Regions from separate parts of the Candidatus Syntrophocurvum alkaliphilum genome, predicted to be linked through region 2. Evidence: riboswitches for the same ligand, from Rfam matches in the RefSeq annotation. Region 2 holds a riboswitch; the other holds the start of a gene.

Region 1 (5,551 bases), 840 kb from region 2:
CACCCATCCATTTTTGTACTTCGAGCGGTTTAGGCATTTCAGACCATTCTTCACCGCCAGCAAATGATTTTGCTCCAAGCTCTTTAAGAAATTCATGTGTTGATTCCTGACCAGGTGCTGTTAGAGCCGTTACATCATAACCAAGGTTAGCAAGTATAGCAACAGCATTGCTTCCTACTCCACCTGCAGCACCTGTAACAATTACTGGACCACTTTCGGGTGTTATCCCTGCTTCTTCAAGTGTCAAAACACAAAGCATAGCAGTATAACCGGCAGTACCTATTTCCATGGCTTTCTTTGTATCTATTCCTTTTGGTAAAGGAATAAGAAAATCAGATTTTATTTTGGCCATCTGCGCATAACCACCCCAGTATCTTTCACCGACACTCCATCCATTTAATATTACTTGATCTCCTGGTTTAAAATCTGGTGATTGTGATTCCACAACAGTTCCTGCTAGGTCAAGTCCGGGAACCATTGGAAATTTACGAAAAATATTATTTAAACCTGCAAACCCCAAGCCTTCTTTGTAATTTACCGTAGAATAGTCTACTTTAATAAGAACATCCTCTTGGGGGAGATCATCAACAGTCAACTGTTTAATCTCACTAACAATTTTTCCATCAACTTTATCTACAACAAGCGCTTTAAAGGTTTCATTACTGGACATAACAATACCCCTCCCCAATTTATTATCTTTGTCCAAGGTCAAACCATTTTAAAAAGTATCACCTCCTGGACCTAATTAATATTTCATAGTTTAGATTAATTATTGGCATATTCATTACGAAACAAAAATAAAACAATTTAATAATTAATTATATTATACTACCAAATATTACATAATATTACCATTAAAATGTCAATAGAAATATGTCATAAAATAACATTATTGTTAATGGATGTTTATATTTTGATAATCACAAATTTATATGTGACAAAGATAATAAAATCTTTTTTTGTTAGTAAAAATATTTAAAAATTTAGATAAAGGTAGGGAAGGGGAGTAGTAATTTAAAATAAATAGTAAGATTAGTCGGAAACACTTGATTATCTTACAAACGTAGAGAAGAATTCATTTATTTGCTTGTATATAGCTAGCAAATGAATTCTTCTTTCTGTAATATTTGAAAATGTATTTTTATGGGAAGTGTTTGTGAGTTTGAATTTCTAGTTTTAATTTATATATTATATGGATCATGTTCTATAATATTTAAAGTAACTAATCTAATTTCTTTTAAGCCTTTTTTCTTGGCTTGATTAATCACCTCATTTACTTGGTTTAGTCTTTCATCACCAAATACAGATGCTTTATCCAAACTAACACATTTTAACTCTTCGTTTTGACTATTTTTTATATAGCCACTATTACATTTTATAGCATAAAGTTTTATCATAATAATCACCTCTATTGAGTTTTAGTAAATGCTCTAACTTGTCTAATCCTTTTTGGGGGTCATTGTTTTGTTTTGCTACCCATTGTTTTAATTTATCTATAACCATACCCGAGGCTATTATATCTTTAGCTTTAATATAGCCTTCGTTTATTGTTTTACTAGAATTCATTAAGTATAAAATCAAGGCTGTATTTAAACAGATAATATCATTTCTTGGTCCCATTATTTCACCATTTAATACTTTTAATAAATAAATTGCTTCTTTAGATTTATTAGTTTGCCCCTGAATTGCTTCTCTTGTTGTTCTTTTAATTCCAAAATCTTCAGGAAAAAAAGAATAAGAAACTATACTTCCATCTTCCTTTAACTCTGATATAAATGTTTCATTTAATGTTGAGGCTTCATCCATTCCATTAATACCATCTTCTGCAAGACCATGTACTATTAAAGCCTTTTTATACCCTATTTCTCGCATCACTATAGCTGTAGGTTTTAAAAGCTGTTTAGAATATACACCACGAACTGCATATTTAGGTAACGCTGGATTTGCAAGAGAAGCAGATATATTAAGAATAGAACCAAAAGATATCTGAGATAATATTCTACCTAGTGCTTTAGGGTGAATTTTTGGACTCATACCATTAAAAATACCTATGCCTACCTCTTCGATACTTTTCTTTACTAATTCAGGGCTACATTCAACATCTATTCCAAGTTCTTCTAAAATGTCAATTGTTCCACATTTAGATGTAATAGCACGGGCACCATGTTTAGCCATTACAACTCCTGCTGTAGATGCAACTATTGAGGCAGCTGTACTGATGTTAAATGTTTTTACACTATCCATTCCTGTACCACAATTTTCCACTAAAGGTTTAGTAGTATTTGGAGTTACCTTAACTGTATCTAATTCATAGATAGCTTCCCAAGCAGCTGCAATTTCTTGTACTGCTTCTCCCTTAGCAGCAAGTGCTGCTAAAAAAGCACCTTGATGCATTTCTGTTTCATCATTATTTAATACCTTAAAAAACATGTCCTTAGCTTCTTGATGTGTTAAGTTTTCCTTGTTTAGAAGTTTTGTAATCCCCATACTAAATTCTTTAAAATTTCTCAAATAATATCCCCCCTAAATTTAATCAAAATTTATTACTACAGAAAGCTCTGTCATATTTTTAACCATATCTATACCTTTTTTAATATCATTAAGTCCAATTATTTTTGTAACCATATTACTAACTCGAATACTATCTTTTGTGATAAAATCTAGAGCCTCTTTACTATGTTTAATTGCAGCTCCATATCCACCAATAACACTTATTTCTTTGTAATGAATAAGATTGAAATCTATGTTTCTACAATTTTCAGTAATTAATCCGCTAAAAAAACCTAATTTACCCCTTTTAGTAAGAACTTGAATTCCAGTGTTCATTGCCTCGTATTCTGGGCAACAGGGAATAACAACATCTGCACCTTTACCGCTAGTTAATGATAAAATTTCTTTGACAACATCTGCCTTAGACGAGTCAATAATATAATCAAATTCAAATTTTTTAGCATTTAATAGACGCTGCCTATTTTTCTCCACTCCGATAATATTAGAAGATCCTTTGAGTTTTGCTAATTTTGCATTTAATATACCTAATCGTCCTAAGCCAAAAATCACAACTGTTCTATTATTGTTCAAATTTAATAATTCTTGCATATTAATACTACAGGCTAATGGTTCTGCCATAGATGCTTCTTCAAAAGAAATGTTATCTGAAATAATAGTTACTATTCCGTTTTTCACTCCATTAGCAGGTACTAGTATGTATTCTGCAAAACCACCATCATAGTTAAATCCCATAATTTTAATAGCTTCACACAGATTATCAATACCTTTTTTACAAAATTCACAATTTCCACATGGTATACCAGGTGAAATTTGTACACGATCTCCTTTTTTATACATTTTTACACCTAAACCCACATGTTCTATAATTCCAGATACTTCATGTCCTAAAATTCTTGGTAGTTTAAGATCTCTTTGACCACTTAAAAAGGATTTCATATCAGTTCTACAAATTCCACAAGATTTAACTTTAACTAATAGTTCTCCTGTATTACATTCAGGAACTTTTAACTTTTTAATAACAATTTTTTCTCTACTCTCTAAAATTGCAGCTTTCAAAATAATCATTCCTTTCTTAAAAAAATAAAGTCCACGCTATATTAAAGCGTGGACTTTCCATCATCCATTACTACTAGATGCCTTTTTGATAAAGGATCAATATAGTTTAAGGCAGGTCTCCTGACTTAGGGTCATCATCTAATATAACCTTCCCCCAGTTTTGGAGTGGTAATAATATATTAGACTTACCAATACAGTGGCGGGCCCGTTTGGGATTCTAACCCAATTCCCTATTATCTCAAATTATTGAGCACCATTAACTATTTAATATTTAGTTGTTAAATATTAACACCTATTTACTTATAAATATTAATATTATTAGTAATTTATGTCAACCATCCACTGCAAAAAGCTAAACTTAGAGTATGGAATCGGCTGAGCAAACATATTTATCACGCCACTCATCGGTCTTTACCTTCATTTTAGCTTAGCACTTATTATCTAAAATGATTTTTTATTTATACTTAGCCGTGATCTATGCACCACGCCTTGCTACTTAAGGACTTAGATAAACATGTTTGCTCAGCCTTAAGTTTGTTGTAGTTACTTTTTGCAGCAGAATCAAAATTAGTTTTTTATAAAAACGATAATAATATATTTAATATGCTATAAAAAAAACTACAAGTGTAAAACTTGTAGTTTTAAAGTTTAATAATATTTAAGAAAACTAAATTAGTTTACTGGTATAACCCAAGAGAGCTAGTAATAATTTATGCCTATAAGTGTTGGGGTCTTTCAGTTAATTCATTAGTCAATTTATCATCTTTAAGATTTTCATCTTCTCTTCGTTTCTGTATTAGCCATATACCAATTATTAAGATTACTCCACTTAGATCTACCAAAATATTAGGTGATATGAGCATTATACCAGCAGCAAATAAAACTAGTCTTTCCCATAAATATGAATGACGTATAAAGTAGCCCATCATAGCACTACTTATTCCAAACATACCAAGCATTGCTGTAAGGACTGATATTGCTAATAGTGGGTATGTAAAATCTATTAAAATAAGCATTGGGTTATATATAAATATAAAAGGTATAATATAGGCTGCAATAGCTAATTTTACTGCTGTTACTCCTGAGTGAAATGGATTAGACTGAGCTATACCTGAACCAGCATAGGCAGCTAAACACACAGGCGGAGTAATATCAGCTACTATTCCGAAATAAAACACGAACATATGTGCTGCTAATACCGGTATAGCAAATTCTGGGTGATTTACTAATGCCGGTGCGGCTATTGATGCTGTTACTACATAATTGGCAGTTGTTGGTAGACCCATACCTAATAATATACATGCTAGCATAGTAAAAACTAGTGTTAAAATTAGTATGCCTCCTGACATGGAAATTATTCCTGAAGCCAATTTACCTCCTAAGCCAGTAATAACAACAATTCCTGCTACAATACCAGCACTTGCACAAGCGGCTATTACAGGTAAAGCAACTCTTGCTCCTCTTTCAAGTGTTTCAAAAATATCTATAATAGAAAGACGTGTCTCCTTTTTTATAAAGCTTAATATAAACGCACTTCCTATTCCAATTAAAGCAGCTCGTATTGGTGTAAAGCCAATCAATAAAGTCGTAAAAATTAATATCAGTGGTAAAATCATATATCCACGACTAAAAATTATTTCTTTTAATTTTGGTAGCTCACTTTTTGGCAAACCCTTAATACCTAATTTTTTAGATTCAAAGTGTACTCCCATAAATACACCCGAAAAATATAGCAAAGCGGGGATAAGTGCTGCTAACATAACTTGGCTATAAGGAACACCGGCATATTCAGCTAATAAAAATGCAGCAGCTCCCATAATTGGCGGCATAAGTTGTCCACCAGTTGAAGCTGATGCTTCAGCAGCAGCTGAAAACTCGGGTTTAAATCCGGATTTTTTCATTAATGGAATTGTAAAGGAACCTGAGCTGACTGTATTAGCAACTGAGCTTCCACTAACTGTTCCTTGTAAAGCACTTGCTGCAA
Region 2 (5,551 bases):
TTTGTAATCATGGGGCTTTCTGGTAGTGGTAAATCTACATTAATTCGCTGTTTAAATCTGTTGAACAAACCTACAACAGGCAGTATTTATATTGATGGTGAAGATATAACAAAGTACAACAAAGCAAAATTAAAGGAATTAAGACAGAATAAAATGGCTATGGTCTTTCAGAATTTTGGACTATTTACTCACATGACAGTAATGGAAAATGTAGAGTATGGTTTGTCTGTGAAAAAAAACCCTAAGGAAGAAAGACAAAAAGTTGTGCTCGATGTCTTGAAAGTAGTGGGATTAGAAGGTTGGGAATATCATTATCCTCATGAACTAAGTGGTGGTATGCAACAACGAGTAGGCTTAGCTCGAGCTTTAGCCCAAGATCCTAGTATATTGCTAATGGATGAGCCCTTTAGTGCTCTTGATCCACTGATTCGTCGTGATATGCAGCTAGAATTAATTGATTTACAGACTAAATTGCAAAAGACTATAGTTTTTATTACTCATGATATTAATGAAGCATTTAAATTAGGGGATAGGGTAGCGATAATGAAAGATGGGATAATTGAGCAGATAGGTACTCCGGAAGAAATATTAGCAGAACCAGCTAGTGACTATATAAAAGATTTTTTACAGGATATAGACCGCTCTAAAGTTTTGCAAGCTAAAAATATTATGGTAAAACCAAGTGCAATGACTTTTATTAATTCTGGTCCCCGTGTGGCACTGCAGGAAATGAGAGCAAATAATATTTCTAGTATTTTTGTAGTTAATAAAAACAGAGAACTCAAAGGAATAGTTACTGTGGATGATGCTATTGATGCAATCAAGAATAATTATACTTTAGAACAAATTTTAAAACATGATTATTTTACCACAGAACCGGAAGCCTATATTCAAGATCTTATACCACTTGCTACAGACACCAAATATCCTATAGCAGTATTAGATGAAAACAACAGATTTTTAGGAATTATAGTAAGGGTATCTATTCTTTCGGGTTTAACTTAGTCTTTAAAAAAGCAAGGTTACTTTAACAATAAAAAGCGAGATGTTTAATAAATATCTCGCTTTATTAGTTATATAATTTATTATTTACTTTTTCTGCGATAAAAATAAAAAGCTACAGCTGAAAAAATCAAGACAATACTAATTATTTGAACGGTTCTATTACCATGAGAGTGAGAAACAGATTTACCTTCACCTAAAGTTAATGTAGCAAGGTGTCCTACACCATCATTTGCTACAATAGCATATGCATCCAGATCGGTAGAGTAACGGAAATAACCGTTTTCATCAGGATTTCCTATAGTTAGTTCTGTTCCTTTTTCATCAAAAACTGTTACTTCGATATTTTCACTAGTAGTCCCATCATCAAAGTAAACTTTAACTTTACCTTCTTCAATTTCTTCAATAAGCAAACAATGCCCAAAAACTGGGGCGGTTAGTACTGCTAAGCAAAAAAAGCTTAGTAGAAAAATAGTAGTAAGTTTTTTAATATTAATCCGTTTCATTAAATATCAAGCCTCCATTTTTTTATTTATAATTTTTTTTGCTTCTGTAATAGTGCGAGGTGAATAGTCTACCCCTTCAAAAACTTTAACTAATACTGGAATGTCTAAACTAACGCTTTCCATTAGCTTTTTATTTGTTAATAAAGATGATGCGCCTTCAGCAAGTATCTTTCCATTATTTAATATCACTATATGGTCTGCCTAGCTATAGGCAAAGTCTACATCATGTGTGCTTATAAAAACTGTTTTTCCCTGATCATAAACCTGATTTAAAATTGTGGTAAAGCTTTGCATTGAGGCTGGATCAAGACCTGATAATGGCTCATCAAAAATTATTAAGCTTGGATTCATAGCTAATACACCTGCAATAGCAACTCTTTTTTTCTGTCCCCAGCTTAAACGAGAAGGGGATTTTGCTGCTAAATCTTCTATATTTACAAGTTTCATTGCTTTTTGCACCCTTTTTTTTATTGTTTTTTCATCTAAACCTAGGTTTATAGGGCCAAAGGCAATGTCGTTGTAAACACTTGTAGAAAATAATTGATAATCTGGATGATCAAAAACGAAGCCAACTTTTTCGCGTATTTTTCTCAAATTTGATTTATTTACTTCTTCGTTTAAGACCTTTACTTTTCCTTTTTGGGGAATAAATATTCCGCAAAGGTGAAACAACAAAGTAGTTTTTCCACTTCCATTAGATCCTAGTATTGCAACCCTTTTTGCTGAATTAATTTCTAAATTTAAATCTTTGATTCCAATTGTTTGATCAGGATATTTGAAAGTTAACTTATTAATTTCAACGGTTTTCACATGATCCACCACCGTTCTGCACTAAACATTATTATAAGCAAAACTCCTATTATGGAAGAAGTGAGGATGTCTTTTTTACATATCTTTTTAGGATTATCTAAAGGCATAGTACCATTAAAACATCGTGTACTCATAGCCCTATATAGGAGGTCAGATCTATCTATAGCTTTTATAATCATCCCCCCTGAGATTTCTCCATAAACTTGCAATGCATTATTTTGCAGACTAGGTTTAAATAGTCTGGCTTGGAGTGCATTTTTTGTGCTTTTAATTTCACTAATAAAAAGAAGAGTATAACGATATGTTAAAAAAATAATACTTATGAGTGGTGCTGGTACTTTTAATTGGCCTAATGCATGTAAAAATTCTTCTAAGGGCTGTGTAGCAACCATAATTAACATAGCAATAAAAGAACTTAATGCTTTTAAAACAAGTAAGAGGACAAATTCATAGCGATAATGTATTTCACTAATGCCTCCTCCTAGCAAGAGAGGTATTGACATTAAGATAAGAAAAGGAAGTAAAACAGTCACTCTTGTTAGCATAAATTTTATAGTTAAGCCAGAGTATAATGCTAAAAGCAAAAGAAAAACAAGAGATAATAATAGCATTATAGGTGTATTTAAGCTTATTATTCCTAACACTAACAGGAAAAGTGTAACTATTTTAATTCGAATATCCCATAAATGATTATGGAATTCTGAGGTATTTTGACTTGTTAAAATCATTTGTCTCTCTCCAATTTTGTAATTTTTCTTATAACTACATAGCTTCTTTTTGGGTTTCTAATATATCAGGTTTAACTTTATAGAAAAACTGAATTGCAAAACCGGTTACTATACCTTCGATTAAAAGAATAGGTAAATGACCTATAACTAAGATATTTATTACGGAAAATAATCCTTCACCAAAGACCGGGTTGCTTAAAAATAACAGAAGGATTACTAGTATTAATGTTCCTATAACTGCCAAAGACCCAGCTAAAAATCCTATTGCAAAGCGGGATTTAATCTTTATGGTTTTATAAAGCCAATATGCACCTAATGCAGGTATTGAAACTAATAACATATTAGCTCCTAGTGTTGTCAGTCCGCCATGCTGAAACAAGAATAATTGTAGTAATAAGCCTATGAGTACGGCAATACAAGCTTTTTTTCCAAGGAGGATACCGAGTAAACCGCCTAGTAAAAGATGAACAGAACTAGGGCCAACCGGAACACTTATAGATGAAAGAGCAAAAAATGCACCAGTTAAAAGACTAATACGAGGAATATCTTGTTCTTCAATTCCTTTTAATGAGTATCCTACAAGACCAGCGGCTGCAACAGTAGTAGTTACAACAATAGGCAGTGTTAAAACTCCATCACTTAAGTGCAAAGACTTATCCTCCTTTTTTTATTATAGTGCAAATAAAATACCCTGTACCAAAGTAGTACAGGGTATAAATAGCATGTGTTTTCTCCTACCTATACACCGTAGGTACTACTAAGGAGATAGTATTATTAAACAGGTATCCTGACTTAGGTTCATTATTTTTCACGCCTTCCCAGTTAATAAATAACCAGTGGCTTGAGTGAAAAAATTCCCCAATACAGTGGCGGGACCGTGCTGGAATCTCACCAGCTTCCCTGTTTTAAATTTGATATTAAAGTTATCAAATTTTTTATATGCTTAACTTTAGCATGACTATGTTTTGGAAAACAAGAAAAAATTGTCTTATTTTACTGTTATTCCAGTCGAAATTACTTGAAATTTACCATTTTCTATATTTATTATTGAAAGTGAACTCGGTTGTATATAGGTTTCCCACATGTCGTTTTTGGGATCAATATAGTAAAGAAGTGTTTTTATTACTCCTCCGTGAGTAACTATTAATACATTTCCATTATGTTTTTTGCTAATTTCTTCGAGGCTTGTAAAGGCTCGCTCTCTAACTTGAGTAAATGATTCTTTACTTCCTGGTACTACTGTGTTGAGAGTATCTTTAACCCACTCATTAAATTCTTCCTTATAATTATTGTGTACTTCGGTAAAAGTCTTGCCTTCCCAATCTCCAAATGACATTTCTCTAAAACGTGCATCACATTTTACTTGCAGTCTTAAATAGTCTGCTATAATTTCAGCAGTTTCCTTTGTTCTTGAAAGATCGCTACAGTAGATAGCTTCAATTTTTTCTTTTTTATACAAGTATTTACCAACAGTTCTTGCTTGTTCTTTACCAATATCATTAAGGGGAATATCTGTATGTCCTTGATATCGTTGTTCATAATTCCAATTTGTTTCTCCATGCCTTAATAAAAAAACCTTCACTTAAAAATACACCTCATTTGCTCTATTAGCTTTTCATTATATATTCTACTTTTAACTGCAATTCTAAAGTAATAAGGGCTAAGTCCTGGAAAAGAGCTACAATCTCTAATTAGTATACTATTATTTTTTATATGTTGCTGTAGGCTATTTGCTGTTATATTACTATTTAATATTTCTATTAATAAAAAATTAGCAGTTGAAGGATAAACTTTCAATTCTTTTAGATTTTCTAATTGTGTTTGTAAGTATTCTTTTTCCTGTTTTATTAACTTGTGGCTTTTTTCTATATATTCATAATCTTCAATAGAGGCTTTTCCTGCTGCTAGGGCGAGAGTGTTTACGCGCCATGGTGGAAGTATATCTTCCATTAGTGATATAATTTCTTCTGAAGCAATTGCATAACCAAGACGCAATCCAGGTAATGCAAAAAATTTAGTTATTGATCGTAGTATTATTAAATTATCATACTTGTAAACTAAATCTTTCAATGATTCATTTTGCTCTGTAACAAAATCCATAAATGCTTCATCAATTACTAGTATTGCTTGTAGTTTAGCTGCAGTTTGCAAAATGTGAAGCAAGTCTTCTCGTTTAAATACATTTCCGGTGGGATTATTAGGGTTAGCTATGAATATAAGGTCATTTTGTTGGATGTTGCTTATCAAATCACCAATAGGTAATTTGAAATTCTTGTTGTTATCTAATGGGATTCTTATAATTTGAGGATTGTTAATTCCTTTGCCATATGCAGAAAATGATGGTGCTAAAGTAAGGATTCGTCTTTTATAAAATAGGCGACTTATAAGATAGATTAATTCCATACTACCATTACCTAATACAATATTATTAGGATCTATTTCTAAATGCTTTTTTAAGGTAAGTTTAAATTCTTTGCCACTGGGTTCTGGATAGTGTTCAGTTAA

Evidence for each region. A riboswitch is a leader RNA that binds a small molecule or an ion and turns the genes downstream of it on or off. The one in region 2 is predicted to bind cobalamin.
Region 1: another riboswitch for cobalamin. It lies ahead of SYNTR_RS04220 (zinc-dependent dehydrogenase); the one in region 2 lies ahead of SYNTR_RS08265 (CbiM family transporter).

Annotation. Positions count from the first base shown of each region.
Region 1 is NZ_CP046457.1:856,427-861,977, reverse strand. Features, by position in the region: gene SYNTR_RS04235 (MDR family oxidoreductase) at 1-670, opposite strand, end outside; gene SYNTR_RS04230 (hypothetical protein) at 1,182-1,397, opposite strand; gene trpD (anthranilate phosphoribosyltransferase) at 1,369-2,511, opposite strand; gene SYNTR_RS04220 (zinc-dependent dehydrogenase) at 2,530-3,576, opposite strand; cobalamin riboswitch at 3,661-3,840, opposite strand; gene SYNTR_RS04215 (TRAP transporter permease) at 4,284-5,551, opposite strand, start outside.
Region 2 is NZ_CP046457.1:1,700,814-1,706,364, reverse strand. Features, by position in the region: gene SYNTR_RS08290 (quaternary amine ABC transporter ATP-binding protein) at 1-1,005, shown strand, start outside; gene SYNTR_RS08285 (hypothetical protein) at 1,086-1,508, opposite strand; gene SYNTR_RS08280 (hypothetical protein) at 1,515-1,697, opposite strand; gene SYNTR_RS08275 (energy-coupling factor ABC transporter ATP-binding protein) at 1,710-2,318, opposite strand; gene SYNTR_RS08270 (energy-coupling factor transporter transmembrane component T family protein) at 2,315-3,046, opposite strand; gene SYNTR_RS08265 (CbiM family transporter) at 3,081-3,695, opposite strand; cobalamin riboswitch at 3,807-3,992, opposite strand; gene cobC (alpha-ribazole phosphatase) at 4,035-4,628, opposite strand; gene cobD (threonine-phosphate decarboxylase CobD) at 4,625-5,551, opposite strand, start outside.